One region of the Nisaea acidiphila genome, then DNA from elsewhere that is predicted to be linked to it. Evidence: predicted binding sites of a transcription regulator. Region 1 holds the regulator's gene; each other region holds the start of a gene.
The links. The regulator PhoB, encoded in region 1, activates phosphate uptake and scavenging genes when phosphate is short. The targets are predictions, from matches to a motif close to TNTCATAAAACTGTCA.
Positions count from the first base shown of each region.

Region 2: phnN (phosphonate metabolism protein/1,5-bisphosphokinase (PRPP-forming) PhnN) is a predicted target of PhoB. The motif match lies at 3,460-3,475, and genes of this name have one in related genera.
Region 3: NUH88_RS12535 (diacylglycerol/lipid kinase family protein) is a predicted target of PhoB. The motif match lies at 2,753-2,768, and genes of this name have one in related genera.

Region 1 covers NZ_CP102480.1:2,328,893-2,334,233, reverse strand. The annotation lists gene NUH88_RS10695 (adenosine kinase) at 1-671, shown strand, start outside; gene NUH88_RS10690 (AmpG family muropeptide MFS transporter) at 664-1,980, shown strand; gene phoB (phosphate regulon transcriptional regulator PhoB) at 1,981-2,679, opposite strand; gene phoU (phosphate signaling complex protein PhoU) at 2,715-3,428, opposite strand; gene pstB (phosphate ABC transporter ATP-binding protein PstB) at 3,455-4,246, opposite strand; gene pstA (phosphate ABC transporter permease PstA) at 4,272-5,341, opposite strand, start outside.
Region 2 covers NZ_CP102480.1:4,650,655-4,655,995, forward strand. The annotation lists gene NUH88_RS21745 (LamB/YcsF family protein) at 1-464, opposite strand, end outside; gene pxpB (5-oxoprolinase subunit PxpB) at 586-1,311, shown strand; gene NUH88_RS21755 (5-oxoprolinase subunit C family protein) at 1,308-2,339, shown strand; gene NUH88_RS21760 (MBL fold metallo-hydrolase) at 2,336-3,367, opposite strand; gene phnN (phosphonate metabolism protein/1,5-bisphosphokinase (PRPP-forming) PhnN) at 3,560-4,117, shown strand; gene NUH88_RS21770 (LbetaH domain-containing protein) at 4,155-4,769, opposite strand; gene NUH88_RS21775 (alpha-D-ribose 1-methylphosphonate 5-triphosphate diphosphatase) at 4,799-5,341, opposite strand, start outside.
Region 3 covers NZ_CP102480.1:2,697,005-2,702,345, reverse strand. The annotation lists gene NUH88_RS12545 (TldD/PmbA family protein) at 1-1,113, shown strand, start outside; gene NUH88_RS12540 (YHS domain-containing (seleno)protein) at 1,247-1,732, shown strand; gene NUH88_RS12535 (diacylglycerol/lipid kinase family protein) at 1,729-2,712, opposite strand; gene NUH88_RS12530 (UDP-2,3-diacylglucosamine diphosphatase) at 2,940-3,710, shown strand; gene NUH88_RS12525 (glycosyltransferase family 4 protein) at 3,723-4,769, shown strand; gene NUH88_RS12520 (lysophospholipid acyltransferase family protein) at 4,883-5,341, shown strand, end outside.

The sequences.
Region 1 (5,341 bases):
CCCTCGACGGTCCGCCGACCGCGCGCAGCCTCATCCTGGTGACGCCGGACGCGCAGCGCAGCATGAACACCTTCCTCGGCGCCTGCGTGCAGCTCGGCCCGCAGGATATCGACAAGGACAGGATCGCCGCCAGCAAGGTGGTCTATCTCGAAGGCTACCTGTTCGATCCGCCGGAAGCGAAGAAAGCCTTTGTCGAGGCCGCGAAGCAGACCCATGCGAGCGGCGGCAAGGTCTCTCTGACCCTCTCGGACCCGTTCTGCGTCGACCGGCACCGCGACGCCTTCATGGAACTGGTCGACCACCATATCGACATCCTGTTCGCCAACGAGCAGGAGCTGCTGTCGCTCTACCAGACCGAGGATTTCGACGATGCGCTGCAGAAGCTGCGCTGGAGCTGCGAGTCCGCCGGCGTGACGCGCGGTCCCAAGGGTTCCCTTGTGCTGCACAAGGACGAGGTTCATGTGATCGATGCGGATCCGGTGGAACAGGTAGTCGATACCACGGGCGCCGGCGATCTCTACGCGGCGGGCTTCCTCTACGGTTATACCCAGGATATGGCGCCGGCCGACTGGGGCCGGGCCGGCAGCGTCGCCGCCGCCGAGGTGATCTCGCATTACGGCGCCCGTCCCGAGGCCGACCTGAAAGAGCTTCTGGCGGCGCGGCTTGGCTGACGCGGCGGCCGGCTTGCGCGGCTGGCTGGCGGAGACGGCCGCTCTCTATCTGAAGCGGCGCGTCCTCGTCGTGCTCCTGCTCGGTTTTTCCAGCGGCCTGCCGCTGCTCCTGTCGTTCTCGACGCTGAGCGCCTGGATGCGGGAGTCTGGCGTCGATCTGACAACCATCGCCGTCTTTGCACTCGTCGGCACGCCGTTCACATTGAAGTTCCTCTGGGCGCCGCTGATGGACCGTCTCGCGGTGCCCGTGCTCGGCCGGATGCTGGGGCGCCGGCGGGCCTGGCTGCTGGTGACCCAGCTCGCCCTGATGACGGCGATCGTCCTGATGGGCGCGACCGATCCGGTGGCGACCCCGTGGCTGATGGCCTTCTTCGCCGTCATCGTGAGCTTTTGCGCGGCCAGCCAAGACATCGTGGTCGACGCATTCCGGATCGAATCCCTTAGAGAAGACGAGCAGGGCGCGGGCGCGGCGGCCTACACTCTCGGATACCGGGTCGGCATGCTGGCGGCCGGTGCGGGCGCGCTCGTCGTCGCGGACCAGGCCGGCTGGTTCCTCGCCTATCTTTCGATGGCGGCACTCGTCCTGATCGGCGTCTTCAGCGCACTCGCAAGCCCGGAGCCGGGGGACAGTCCGGCGACGGACCAGCCGCCTCAGACGCCCTACGAGTGGCTGCTGAGCGCCGTTTACGAGCCGTTCGCGGAGTTTCTGACCCGGCGCGGTGCGGTCCTGATTCTCGCCTTCATTCTGCTCTATAAGCTCGGCGATGCCTTTCTCGGCACGCTGACCAACCCGTTCTATATCGATCTCGGCTTCAGCAAGACCGAGATCGCCCAGGTGACGAAACTGTTCGGACTGGTGGCGCTGCTTGTCGGGTTGTTCGCCGGAGGGGCGCTGGTCAAGCGTCTTGGTCTGCTGAAAGCCCTGCTTGTCTCCGGCGTATTGCAGGCGCTTTCAAATCTGATCTTCGTCGCACAGGCTCTGGCCGGACACGATATCTGGATGCTGACGGCGACCATCGGGGTGGAGAATTTCACCGGCGGCATGGGGACCGCGGCCTTCGTCGCCTATCTCTCGAGCCTGACCAATGTCGCCTTTACCGCGACCCAGTACGCGCTGCTCTCGTCCTTCATGGCCTTCGGCCGTACGGTGCTCAGTTCCGGCGGCGGGTGGATCACCGATCATATCGGCTGGATCGGTTTCTTCCTGGCCTCGACGGCGATCGCGGTGCCGGGACTGATCCTGCTTCTGGTGCTGATGCGGATGTTCCCGCCGGAGCGCTCCGGCGGGGTGGTGCGGGCCGAAGCCTGATCAGGCCGGCGCGGTCGGCCGGTCGAGCGCGTAGCCCGCGGACCGCACGGTGCGGATCAGATCCGATTCCGTGTCGATATTGATCGCCTTGCGCAGTCGGCGGATATGCACATCCACGGTGCGCGGCTCGACATAGATATCCGGTCCCCAGACCCGGTCGAGCAACTGCTCGCGGGAGAACACCCGGCCCGGATGCTCGAGGAAATAGCGCAGCAGGCGGAACTCGGTCGGGCCGAGATGGATCTCGCGGCTGTTCCGGCGCACCTTGTGGGCGGCCAGATCCATTTCCAGATCCTCGAACTGCAGTGTCTCCGCGTCGCTCGCCGGACGGGTCCGGCGCAGCACGGCACGGATCCGGGCGATCAGCTCGCTCGGGCTGAAAGGCTTGGTGATGTAATCGTCGGCACCGGCATTGAGTCCGCGGATCCGGTCTCCCTCGTCGCCGCGCGCCGTCAGCATGATCACCGGAACGCCTTTGGTTTCCGGCGTCCGCCGCAGCCGGCGGCAGACTTCGACGCCGGAGAGCAGGGGAAGCATCCAGTCGAGCAGGATCAGGTCCGGGCCCTTTTCCATTGCCAGCAGGATGGCTTCCTCGCCGTCGCCGGCTTCCAGGACCTCGAAACCTTCGCGTTCCAGATTGTAGCGCAGCAGCGTGACGATCGGGGCTTCGTCCTCTACCACGAGGATTTTGGGGTTCATCATGTTCATCGGATTACCACTCTCGATTCTACCGATTACTCAGGCATCTCAACGATATAGCTGGCGTCCTCGCCTTTCGGGCGGTCCGCTTCCATCTTTGTGCCCTTGACCTGGAAATGTACGGTTTCGGCGATGTTGGTCGCGTGATCGCCCATGCGTTCCAGGTTCTTGGCAATGAACAGAAGGTGAGTCGATGCCGTGATGTTGCGCGGGTCCTCCATCATGTAGGTGAGGAGTTCGCGGAAGAGGCTGGTATAGAGCTCGTCGATATCCTCGTCCCGGTGCCAGGCGGCGACGGCGAGTTCGAGATTGTCGTCCGCGTAGGCGTCCAGAACGTCCTTGATGAGCGACTGGACAAGGGCGCCGATGCGCACGATGCCGTTGGCCGGCGGGATCTCAGGCAGACCGCTCAGCACGATCGCGCGCTTGCCGATATTCGCAGCGTAATCGCCGATTCGTTCGAGATCGCTGACGATCTTGAGACTTGCCACCACGGTCCTGAGATCGCCGCCGAGAGGTTGGCGCAACGCGAGCAAGCGCAGGCTCATCGCTTCGATCTCCGCCTCGAGGGCATCGATCTGGTCGTCCGACGTCTTGACGCGCTGGGCGAGGGTCTGATCCCGGCGATTGACCGCGCGCACCGCCGATTCGCACTGCGCTTCCACAAGCCCGCCCATCTGGGCGATCTTTGCTTTCAGGGCTTCGAGATCCTCATCGAAAGAGCGGACGATGTGGTCGTTTACTGGCATGGGCAAATTTTCTTTGTCGGTTCCGATCAGCCGAACCGTCCGGTGATGTAACCCTGGGTCCGGGAGTCGGTCGGGTTGGTGAAGATCTGCTCGGTGTCGCCGACCTCGACCAGCTCGCCGAGATGGAAGAAGGCGGTGCGCTGGGACACGCGCGCGGCCTGCTGCATCGAGTGGGTGACGATCACGATGGTGAAGTTCTCGCGCAGCTCGTCGATCAGTTCCTCGATCTTCGCGGTCGCGATCGGGTCGAGCGCCGAGCAGGGCTCGTCCATCAGGATCACTTCCGGATTGACCGCGATCGCGCGGGCGATGCAGAGACGCTGCTGCTGGCCGCCGGATAGTCCGGTGCCGGGCTCCTGCAGGCGGTCCTTCACTTCCTCGAACAGGCCGGCCTTGGTCAGGCTGGTTTCGACGATCTCGTCGATCTCCGCCTTGCTCGAGGCCGTGCCGTGAATGCGCGGACCGTAGGCGATGTTGTCGTAGATCGATTTCGGGAACGGATTCGGTTTCTGGAACACCATGCCGACCCGGGCGCGCAGCTGCACCGGATCGAGTCCGCTATCGTAGATGTCCTCGTCGTCGAGCGTGATCTTGCCTTCGACGCGGCAGATATCGATCACATCGTTCATCCGGTTCAGGCAGCGCAGGAACGTCGACTTGCCGCAGCCCGAGGGGCCGATCAGCGCCGTCACCTCGTTCGGCTTGATCTCCAGATCGACATCCTGCAGCGCCTGCTTTTCGCCGTAGAACACCTTGACCTTGTCGCCCTTCATCTTGGGCGTGGCGCTTGCGGCAGAGGATCCGCTCTTCTTGCTCATCTTTGACTTCTCGCTCATCGGGTTCTTACCAGCGCCGTTCGAACTTCTTGCGGAGCAAGACGGCCACGAAATTCATGAAAATCAGGAAGGCCAGCAGCACCATGATCGCGGCCGAGGTCCGCTCCACGAAGGCGCGCTCCGGGCTGTCGGCCCAGAGATAGATCTGCACCGGGAGCACGGTCGCCGGATCGGTGAAGCCGCCGGGAACGTCGACGATGAAGGCGATCATGCCGATCATCAGCAGCGGCGCCGTTTCGCCGAGGGCCTGGGCCATGCCGATAATGGTTCCGGTCAGGATGCCGGGCATCGCCAGCGGCAGCACGTGATGGGTCACGACCTGTAGCGGCGATGCGCCGAGACCCAACGCCGCCTCTCGGATCGACGGCGGCACCGCTTTCAGGGCCGAACGCGCGGCGATAATGATGGTCGGCAGTGTCATCAGCGCCAGCACCATGCCGCCGACCAGCGGGGCCGAGCGCGGGAAGCCGAAGAAGTTGAGGAACATCGCGAGACCGAGCAGGCCGAAGACGATGGAGGGAACTGCGGCGAGGTTGTTGATGTTGACCTCGATCAGGTCGGTCCATTTGTTCTTCGGCGCGAACTCCTCGAGATAGACCGCGGCCATTACGCCCACCGGGAAAGAGAGCAACAGGGTGATCAGAAGGGTGAGGGCAGAACCGGTGACCGCACCGAGAATGCCCGCTTCCTCAGGTTCGCGGCTGTCCGCTTTCAGGAAGAAGTCCGTATTGAAGCTGCTCTTGACCTTGCCGGCATTGTCCAGCTTGTCGTACCAGGCGAGCTCCATGTCAGTGACCCGGCGGTCGGACTCAGGGACAGTCCGGTCGACATAGCCCTTGGTCAGCATGTCGATGTCGTCGGAAGCCTTGATCCAGAGATCCTGCGTGGTGCCGACCAGAGACGGGTTCTCGATAAGCATGGAGCGCAGATCGAAGCCGGCATTCGGAGAGATGAAGTTGTAGAGCTTGCGCTTGTCCTTCCGGCCGGTGACTTCGGGGAAGTTGTCGCGCAGGTTTTTCTTCATCAGCCCGCCGTAATCGGCGGTCCGGAGCTGTTCCGGGTCTCCGGTGCCAGCCG
Region 2 (5,341 bases), 2.3 Mb from region 1:
TCTCCGGCCTTCAGCAGTTCCGAGCCGGTCGTCGCCAGCAGGATGATCGCGGAATCGACCGCCTTCGTCGCCCGTACGATTGCCTCGGCGAGGTCTTTGTCCTCGGAAGCCATGTTGTTGAGCGCCCCATGCGGCTTCATATGGGTGACTTTGAGCCCGTGCATCGCCGCCATCGCCTGCAAGGCGCCGACCTGATAGGCCACCATCGCCTCCACCTCGCGTGTCGACATGGAGATGCGGCGCCGCCCGAAGCCCCAAAGGTCGTTGAACCCCGGATGGGCGCCGATGCTGACTCCCTCCGCTTTCGCGGCGGCGCAGACCCGGTCCATGACATTGGCGTCGCCGCCGTGGAAGCCGCAGGCAACGTTCGCGGATTTCACGATCTTCAGCATGGCCGTGTCGTCGCCGATGTCATAGGCGCCGAATCCCTCCGCCATGTCGGCGTTCAGATTAACTTTGGTCATGTGTCGCTCACGTGGCTATTGTCTGGGAGTGCGCGGGCGCCTCCCGGACGGAAGTCGATGGGTGCCCGAAGACTAACGCCATTTCCTTCGCACGGTCCATGTCCTCTGAAGAACCATAGTCATGTCGGAACCTGTCTTTCTTCCCGCGGGCGATACCGCGCTTGTGGTGCAGTTCGGCGAGGCGGTCGATGCCGCGGTGAACCGCCGCGTGCGCCATCTCGCCCTCAAGCTGCGTGAATCGGAGCAGAAGGGCATCGTCGATATCGTGCCGACGATCCGCTCCCTGATGGTGCACTACGATCCGCTCGTAACCGGGGCCGCGACGCTCGAGGCGGCGATCTCGGAGATGCTGCACCACGAGGATGCCGGCGAGGATGCCTACAGGCTCTGGTCGATACCGGTCTGCTACGAGGGGGATTGCGCGCCAGATCTGGACAACGTCGCGCGGGAAATGGAGCTCGATACCGCCGAAGTCGTACGGCGTCATGCGGCCGAACCGCTGGAAATCTTCATGATGGGCTTCCTGCCGGGGTTTCCCTATCTCGGCCTGTTGCCGGAGGAATTCGATATTCCGCGCTTGTTCGAGCCGCGCGTGAAGGTTCCCGCGCGCTCGATCTCGATCGCGGTGCGGCAAACCACGATCTACACTGTCGAATGCCCAGGCGGCTGGCACCTGATAGGCCGCACGCCGGTCGAGTTCTTCGATCCGTTTCGCGCCCAGCCGATCCTGGTGGCCGCGGGTGACCGGATCCGTTTCGAGCCTGTCGCCGCGGGCGAGTATCAAAGTCTGCGCAAGGCCGTTGAGGCCGGAGACTACGAAGCGGTCTCAGAGGAGGTCGCGCCGTGAGCAGTCTCAAGGTCATACAGGCCGGTTTCGCGCCGACGCTGCAGGATTTCGGCCGGCCCGCCTTCCAGAATCGCGGCGTGCCGGTCTCGGGCGCACTCGACCCGGTTTCGCTTCGCATAGGCAATGCGCTGGTCGGGAACGATGGCGGGGTCGCGGCCGTAGAGTTTCGCCTTGTCGGCCCGACCCTGGAGGTTTTGGCCGAGAGCGTCCGCGTCGCCCTGACCGGGACGCGCTCCGAATTGATCGTCGAGGCCGGTGAGCGGGTGGTTCTGCCGTCTTACCAGAGCGTGACGCTGCGGCGCGGCCAGCGCCTGTCCGTGGCACCGGTCGCCGATAGCGGCGTCGCCTATCTCTGCGTCGAGGGCGGGTTCGATCTGCCGCGGGTCTTCGACAGTCTCTCGACCTATGGCCGCTCCCGGATCGGCGGTTTCGAGGGACGTGCCTTGCAGGAGGGAGACGAGCTGCCGTTGCGGCTTGCCGAGGTCGAGGCACGGGGAGAGCTCCGGCTCGAAGACCTTTCCTATCTCGAAGAACGTGGCCCGATGCGCGTGGTCTTCGGCCCCCAACGCGATTATTTCACCGACGAAAGCGCGGCGGCCTTTCTCACGTCGGAATACACGATCAGCCGGGAAGCGGACCGTATGGGAATGCGTCTCGAAGGACCTGCGCTGGAGCATGCACGCGGTTACAACATCACTTCCGACGGGATCGTCACCGGCGCGATCCAGGTGCCTGGCAACGGCCTGCCTATCATCCTGCTCGCGGACCATCAGACGACCGGCGGCTATCCGAAAATCGGGACGGTGATCTCGGCCGACATTCCGCGTCTCGGGCGGATGAAACCCGGTGACACACTGTTGTTCGAGGAAATCGATGTCGCCGGGGCGGAGGAGGCGCGTCGCGCCCAGGAGAAAGAAGTTCTGAAATTGCTCGGCGCGTTGTCTCCGGCTGCGGCCTGGCTGGACGAAGCCGCGCTCTACCGGGAAAATCTCATCAGCGGTGTCGTGCAGGACGGGGAAATCGGCTAGGCGGCGCGCCCGTAAAGATAAGTCCCGTCTTCGGCCTCGTCCCTCCGGATCTCCCCGTCCCGCATCAGCAGATGCAGGTGCGCCAGCGTCTCCCCGATCGCGAAGCGGGTCTGGTGCAGGTCGAGTTCGCGGTCGAAGAGTGATTTCATGATCACAGCCGCCGAGGCGGGGCGCTCACAGGCCGAGATCGTTTCGTCCAGCCGTTCCTCGTGGTGGCTCTTGAGGGCGCCGATGCGGAAATTCACGCCGCGATAGGGGCCGTCATGGCCGGGCAGTACGAGCATTTCGTCCTCGCTGCCCTCCATACGGCCGAGAAAACTGAGGAAGTCCTGCAGCGGATTGGCGTCCGGTTCGGTCCACCAGACGGCGATGATCGGCGTGATGCGCGGCAGCAAAAGATCTCCGCCGAGCATCAGGTTATCCGTCTCCGAATAAAGGCAGACATGATCCGGTGAATGACCGGCGCCGAAATACGGCCGCCAGACCCGGCCGCCGATCGTGAGGCGCGTGTCGGGCCCAATCCGGTTGAAGGCGGGCGGGATCGGAGAGACCAGTTTCCGGTACTCGTTGCCGATCGCCCGCATTTCGCCGCTGACTTCGCCACCCAGTCCGAGACGCCCGTAGAAGCCGACCATTTGTTCGACGAAGTCGTCGGAGGTATCGAGATAGTAGGCTCGTGCGTTGAGCCATTCGGTACGGCTCATCCATAGCGGTGCGCCGGTCCGTTCCTGGAGCCAGCCCGCGAGGCCGACATGGTCGGGATGAAAATGGGTGCCGATGATGGCCTGCACCGGGTCGCTGCCGATGACGTCGGCGAGGATGCGCGACCAGGCAGCCCGGCAGTTCTCCGAGTTGAGGCCACAATCGACGATGACCCAGCCGGCATCGTCTTCGAGTAGGTAAAGATTTACGTGATTGAGCGCGAAAGGCAGCGGCAGCCGGAGCCAGTAAATACCCGGGGCCACTTCGAGCAGCGTGCCGTCTTCGGGGCGGCGGTCGCCCATTACGTAATTGAGTTCCTGAAACATGCTGGAGAATTTAGTTTGGGTTTGAAATATCTGAAAGTGCCGAATTTGCATGATCGAGAGCCAAACCGCTATTCGGTTCCGAAAAAACTATGTGACCATTTGATTAAATTGAAAAAATCGCGGGCAGAGCCCTCGCCAAAAGTGATGCCGCCGGGTACTACGGGAGTATGATTTTTAGCGTGAGGCCGTGCGATGCAGAATGAAGCCGGAACCGGGATTCTGTGGCTGGTTGTCGGCCCGTCAGGGGCCGGAAAGGATAGTCTTCTTGACGGTGCGAAAGAGTTGCTGCGGGAAAGTCCGCAGCACGTCTTCGTGCGTCGTGACATCACCCGTCCGGCGGAGGCCGGAGGAGAGGACCACAATCCGGTTTCCGTGGAGATCTTCGAGAGCAAACGGAATCGCGGTGAATACAGCCTCAGTTGGGGAGCTCACGGACTGTTCTACGGCGTTCCTGCTTCAATTGAGGTGGAGCTCGCGCGCGGCGCGCATGTAATCGTCAATGTCTCCCGCTCGGTCATCGACGAGGCGCGCGAACGTTTCCAAGACGTCCGAGTGATCAACATCTCGGTGCCGCGCGATGTCCTCGAGTCGCGTCTTCGCAGTCGCGGGCGGGAAACGGAGCAGGATATTCTCCGCCGCCTCGATCGCGCGGAGAGCGTGAGGTTGGAAGGCCCCGACGTGATTCAATTCTCCAATGACCGCCCGCTGGAAGAGTCCGTAGCGGATTTCACCGCGCTCATCGCGCGATAGCGGGCGGCGGAGAATGTCCGGCAATCGTGCCGGATAGTTACCGGTATTTCGCGAGAAAGTCGGCCGCCGAAAGGGCGCGAAAATCACCCATTCGCTCGGCCAGGAGGTCGTGCGGCCAATCCCACCATGCTAGGTCGATAAGGCCTTCCGCCGTTTTTTCGTCGACCCGGCGCTTGATCTCCTTCGACGGGACGCCGCCCACGATCGTATAGGGGGCGACATCCTTGCTGACGACCGCGCCCGCGGCGACGACCGCCCCCGTGCCCACATTGACGCCGGCGAGAATGGTCGCGCCATGCCCGATCCAGACATCGTGCCCGATGGTGCAGTGATGCTGACGGCGCCAATCGAAGAATGCCGCGTCGTCAGGCCCCATATCGTAGGCCTCGCTGCGATAGAGGAAATGATGCTGAGAAGCGCGCCAACTCGGATGATTGCCGGGATTAATCCGCGTATGCGACGCGATGGAGCAGAATTTTCCTATTGTCGCGTAGATGATGTCGCTGTCATTCACGACATAGGAATAGTCCCCCATCTCCGTTTCGATCACGGAGGTGCGGGCGCCGACCTCCGTCCAGGAACCGAGCTCGGAATCGCGGACCGTTGCGGTCTCGTGCACGCTCGGCATTGGGGAGAGTTTCTTCTGGCCCATTTCACTCACTCACTTTCAGACAGGCGGAACTACGCGACGCGCAGACCGGAGCGCATGACTTTCCGGATGACGGGGGTGCCGTCCTTGGCCTGACGGACGCGGACAATGTCAGCGCGCTTGCCGGGGGCAATCTCGCCGCGGTCATCGAGGCCGACCATGCGGGCGGGGTTGCGGGTCACGGTCGCGATGGCTTCCGGGAGCGGGACTCCGTGTTTTTCGTTAAGCAGGAACGCGCCGTGCAGCAGGCTCGCGGGCACGTAATCGGAAGAGAGTGCGTCGAGCACACCCGCTTCAGCAAGTTCCCCGGCCGAGACATTGCCGGAATGGGAGCCTCCCCGGACCACGTTCGGCCCGCCCATGATATTGGCGAGGCCTTTCTTGCGGGCGTGCTTGGCCGCCTCGAGTGTCGTCGGGAACTCGCTGATGGTGAGGCCGAGCTCGTGCGCCTCGTCGACATGCTCTTCCGTCGCATCGTCATGGCTTGCGGTGACAATGTTTCGTGCGACACAAGCTGCGGCGATGGTCCGCCGGTGTTTGTCCGAATAGAGAACCTGGTTCTTCTTGCGGTCCTC
Region 3 (5,341 bases), 370 kb from region 1:
GACGAGCTTGTCGAACGCGCCGTCGCCATGGCGAAAGTGGCTCCGGAAGATCCCTTTGCCGGCATCGCCGACGCATCCGAGATCGCCACAGACCGCCCCGGGATCGAGATGTTCGATCCCTATGAGCCCTCTGCCGAGGATCTGACGGAACTCGCCGCAAAGGCGGAGGAAGCCGGACTCGCGGTTGAAGGCATCACCAATTCCGAAGGCGGCGACGCGGGTTGGAGCACCACCGAGGTCGCGGTCGCGGCCAGCAACGGGTTTTCCGGCCAGTACCGCCGTTCGAGCTTTTCCGTCTCGGCCGTCCTGCTCGCCGGCGAAGGCCAAGGCATGGAGCGGGACTACGATTATTCCGCCAAGGTGTTTTTCGCCGATCTCGAGGATCCGGCCGAGATCGGCCGCCGCGCCGGAGAGCGCACGGTCCGCCGCCTCAATCCGAAGCGGCCGAACTCCCAGCGCGTGCCAGTCATTTTCGACCCGAGGGTCAGCCGCTCCCTCCTCGGACATCTGTCCTCCGCGATCAACGGCGCGTCGATCGCACGCGGCACCAGTTTCCTGAAAGACAAGATGGGCGAGCAGATCTTCGCCGACGGCATCCGCATCGCCGACGACCCGTTGCGCGACCGCGGTTTCCGCTCCCGTCCGTTCGACGCCGAGGGTCTCGCGTCGAAAAAGCTGATGATCGTAGAGGACGGGCGGCTCGCCTCCTGGCTGCTCGATCTCTCCACCGCGCGCCAGCTCGGCATGTCGAGCAACGGCCGGGCCTCCCGCGGCGTCGGCGGGCCGCCGAGCCCGTCGGCCACCAATCTCTTTCTGGAGCCGGGCGACACCAGCCCCGAGGATCTGATCAAATCCGTGGGCACCGGGCTCTACATCACCGACATGATGGGCTCCAGCGTCAGCACCGTGACCGGCGATTACAGCCGCGGCGCGGGCGGGTTCTGGATCGAGAACGGCGAGCTCACCTATCCGGTCTCCGAAATCACCGTCGCCGGGCACCTGAGCGAGATCTTCAAGAACCTGAAACCGGCGAGCGACCTCACCTTCAAGTATGGAACGGATGCCCCGACGGTGCTTGTGGAAGGCCTGACCCTGGCCGGCGCGAACGGCTGATTCGCCCGAACAATCCATTGTTTCGCGTCCGGCGACGGTCTGTTTCACCCGATCGTGAAGCGAAAGATTGGTAATTCGATCGGGTGCTCCCCAGATGAGGGGCAATCGAGACATATTCTGATCGGAGACACAGATGAGCTACAAAAGTGGCTTGTCGCGGCTGTTCCTCGTAATCGCCGCCGTCGGACTGGTCGCCGCGGTCGCCCGCGAGCCCCAGACGAAAGAGCATATCGCCCTTGTCGACCCGTCCGTGAGCATTCGGGATGGGTTTGCCATCGATGGGTATGACCCCGTCGCCTATTTCAGCGATCACAAAGCCGTTCGCGGAAACGAAACGCTCGCCGTCGAGTTCAACGGCGCGCGCTTCCTGTTCGCCAACAGGGAAAATCGCGACCGCTTCCTGACCGACCCGCGCCACTTCCTGCCCCAGTTCGGCGGGTTCAGCACCTACGGCGTCGCCAAGGGCAAGCTCTACGCGGCGGATCCGGAGGTGTTCGACATCATCGACGGACGGCTCTATCTCAGCCGCAACGAGAAGGTGCGCGACCTCTGGCAGCGCAACCCCGCGGGCTATATCGATCTCGCGGAAAATAACTGGCGCGACATCCAGGCACGCTAGGAGCCCTGCTTGGGCATAACCAGCCGGAGCGGCTCGGACGGCAGGGAAATACTGGCGGGCAGATTGGTGACAATGTCGCCGTCCGCCTGCACCGGGTCCCCGCTATAGGCGCCTTCCTCGGCCCAGATCGAGACCGCGCGGGTCTGAATGATCCGGTAGCCGGCGGCGGATGGCAGACGGCCCGTCATCATATTCGCGGCATAACGGATCGCATTCCAGCGCCCGGCCCGCTCGAACAGACAGACATGCAGCAAGTCAGATTCGAGCCGGGCATCGGGCGCGCAGACGAAGGTACCGCCGTAATAATGCGCCTTGGCGACCACCACTGACGCGGCCCTGTAGGTATCGCCGTTGATGGCCACCCGGTAGTAATGCGGCCGGTAGGTCGCGAGCTGATGCAGGGTGGTCAGCACATAGGCGCCCTTGCCGAGCCAGGCCTTCACCCTGGTATCGACGCTGGCGACCACGTCCGCGTCGAGCCCGACTCCGGCCATCAGGGTGAAGCGGTGCCCGTTGACGTCGCCGAGACGCGCCTCGATCGCCGGTCCGCGCCAGATCGTCTCGGCGATGATTTCCGGCTTCACCGCCAATCCGATCTCGGCCGCCAGCACATTGGCGGTCCCAAGCGGCAGGATGGCGAGCGGCAGGGTGCCCCCGCTCATGCCGTTCACGACTTCGTTGATCGTGCCGTCGCCGCCTGCGGCCACCACCGCGTCCGGCGCATCGTCGGTATGCATCAGGCTGTGCTGGCGGGCATGCCGGGCGAAAGCTTCCGCGTCGCCGCGCGCCCCGGTCTCCAGCACCGTGACCTTGACCCCGCGGCGTTTCAGCCCTTCCAGAACGGCAGAATAAAGCGGATAGCGCCGCTGGCCCGCTTTCGGATTGTAGATGACGACAACATGCCGCCGCCCTCCGTCCGGACAGGAGCCCTGCGGCTCGCCTGCAACCATCCGGCCCGATTCGCCGGTTATTTGATCCAAATGAGACTCCCGGGTGCAGGGAAATTCGCGGTCCGACGAGTGACAGTTTTATTAAGCGACGCCTCTAGCCCAACAGATTTAAAAACTTTTTTTATTTCAGTCTTGTGAAGTCATACAAGGTTCATTTTACAAAATTTGGCACCCTTCATAATAGATCGCGCGAATAAAACTGCGGCGCTGAAGTTTTCCTTGGGAATTTGGCCAAAATAAGGAAATGGAAGACTGAGATGAACAGTCAGAAAGGCATCGACCGCTACCGGGCGATCTGGATCTCCGACATTCATCTCGGAACCAAGGGCTGCCAGGCGGACTACCTGCTCGACTTCCTCAGGCACACTGAGTCCGACTATCTCTACCTGGTCGGAGACATCATCGATATCTGGCGCATGAAGCGCTCCTGGTCCTGGAGGCAAAGCCACAACGACGTGCTGCAGAAGCTGCTACGCAAGGCGCGCAAAGGCACGAAGGTGATGTTCCTGCCGGGCAATCACGACGAGATGTTCCGCGGTTTTCTCGGCGAGAATTTCGGCCAGATCGAGGTCCGCGACGAACATATTCACGTCACCCGCGACGGCCGGCGATTCCTGATCCTGCACGGCGACCAGTACGACGTGGTGGTGAAATACAACAAGTGGCTCGCCCTGGTCGGCGACGGCGCCTACAACCTCGCGCTCACGCTCAACACCCATTTCAACCAGCTCCGTCGTCTTCTGGGCTACCCTTACTGGTCGCTGTCGGCCTACCTGAAAAACAAGGCCAAGAGGGCGGTCGAATTCATCGGGAATTTCGAGAACGCGCTGGCGGACGAGGCAATGAAGCGCGGGGTCGACGGCATCATCTGCGGCCATATCCACAAGGCCGAAATGAAACAGATCGGCAGCGTCACCTACTGCAATGACGGCGATTGGGTGGAAAGCTGCACCGCCCTTGTCGAACATACCGACGGCCGCATGGAAATCCTGAACTGGGCCGAGATCCGACATCTCACCTTCGCCTGAGAGGCCTTTACCATGAAAATCCTCCTCGTCTCGGATGCCTGGTTTCCCCAGGTGAACGGCGTCGTCCGTACCCTGAACACGGTGATCGGCGAGCTGCGGGAGATGGGCCACGAGGTCGAGACGATCACGCCCGACCAGTTCAAGACGGTACCCTGCCCGACCTACCCGGAAATCCGCCTCGCCTGCTGGCCGTTCTTCCGGGTCCCGGCGATGATCGAGGCGGCCCGGCCGGACGCGATCCATATCGCGACCGAAGGCCCGCTCGGGATGACCGCGCGGCGCTATTGCGTGCGCAACAAGCTGCCCTTCACCACCGCCTATCACACGCGGTTCCCGGAATATGTCCAGCCGCGTCTCGGCGTGCCGGTCGCCTGGACCTACAAGGTCATGCGGCATTTCCACGGCAAGTCCGCGGGCGTCATGGTGGCGACGAAATCCATCCGCGCCGATCTCGAAGCGCGCGGCTTCGACAATATCAAGGACTGGAGCCGCGGCGTGGACACCGAGCTGTTCCGCCCGCAGGCGAAGGACGCGATCGACGCCAAGCGTCCGGTCTTCATGTTCGTCGGCCGCGTCGCCGTGGAGAAGAACCTGCCGGCCTTCCTCGAACTGGACCTCCCGGGCTCCAAGGTCGTCGTCGGCGACGGCCCCGACATGGACATGCTGAAAAAGAAGTTCCCGGAGACGATCTTCGTCGGGGCCAAGAAGGGCGAGGAACTGGCGCGCCACTATGCGGCGGCCGATGTCTTCGTCTTCCCGAGCCGGACCGACACCTTCGGCCTCGTCATGCTGGAAGCGCTGGCCTCCGGCGTGCCGGTCGCGGCCTTTCCGGTACCGGGACCGCTCGACGTGATCGCCTCCGACAAGGTCGGCGTGCTCTCGGAAGATCTCCGGGACGCCGCGCTGAAAGCGCTCGAGCTGAAGCCGGAAGACTGCCGCGCCTATGCGCTCGGCTTCAGCTGGCGCGCCTGCGCCGAACAGTTTTTCGGCAATCTCGCACCGTTCGATTCCGATGCGGCCTTCGGGCGCTTCGACACGCGCGGCAGCCGCGCGGCCTGACCTTCAGCGACAATAAGAACTTGGCGCCGGTTCGGGGCGCTAGTATGCATTCCCTACCGTTCGCCCGATCTTTCGGGCGGCGGTCGGCCGGGCCCGGAACCTGAACGGAAAGCATGCTGAAGCGACTGTTGCGCACGGAGACTGGCCGCGAGGTCGCAAGCCGCCTGCTGGCAGGCCTGATACGCTTACTTGCATGCACCATCCGCTGGCAGACCCTGAACCCGGAAATTCGCGATCGGGCGCTTGGCAGCGACCAGCCCGCGATCGGCGCCTTCTGGCACAATCGCATCATGCTGATGACCGAGATCTGGCCGCGCGGCCGCCCGATGGCGATGCTGCAGTCGAAACATCCCGACGGACGGCTGATCGCCCGCACCATCCAGCATCTCGGCATCGACGACATCGTCGGGTCGGCCGGCAAGGGCAAGGGCGGGGCCCAGGCGATCCGCGCCATGCTGCGCGCGCTGAAGAACGGCAGCTCCGTCGCCATCACGCCGGACGGGCCGCGCGGCCCGCGGATGCGGGTCAGCGACGGCATCATCGCACTCGCCCGCATGAGCGGCGCGCCGATC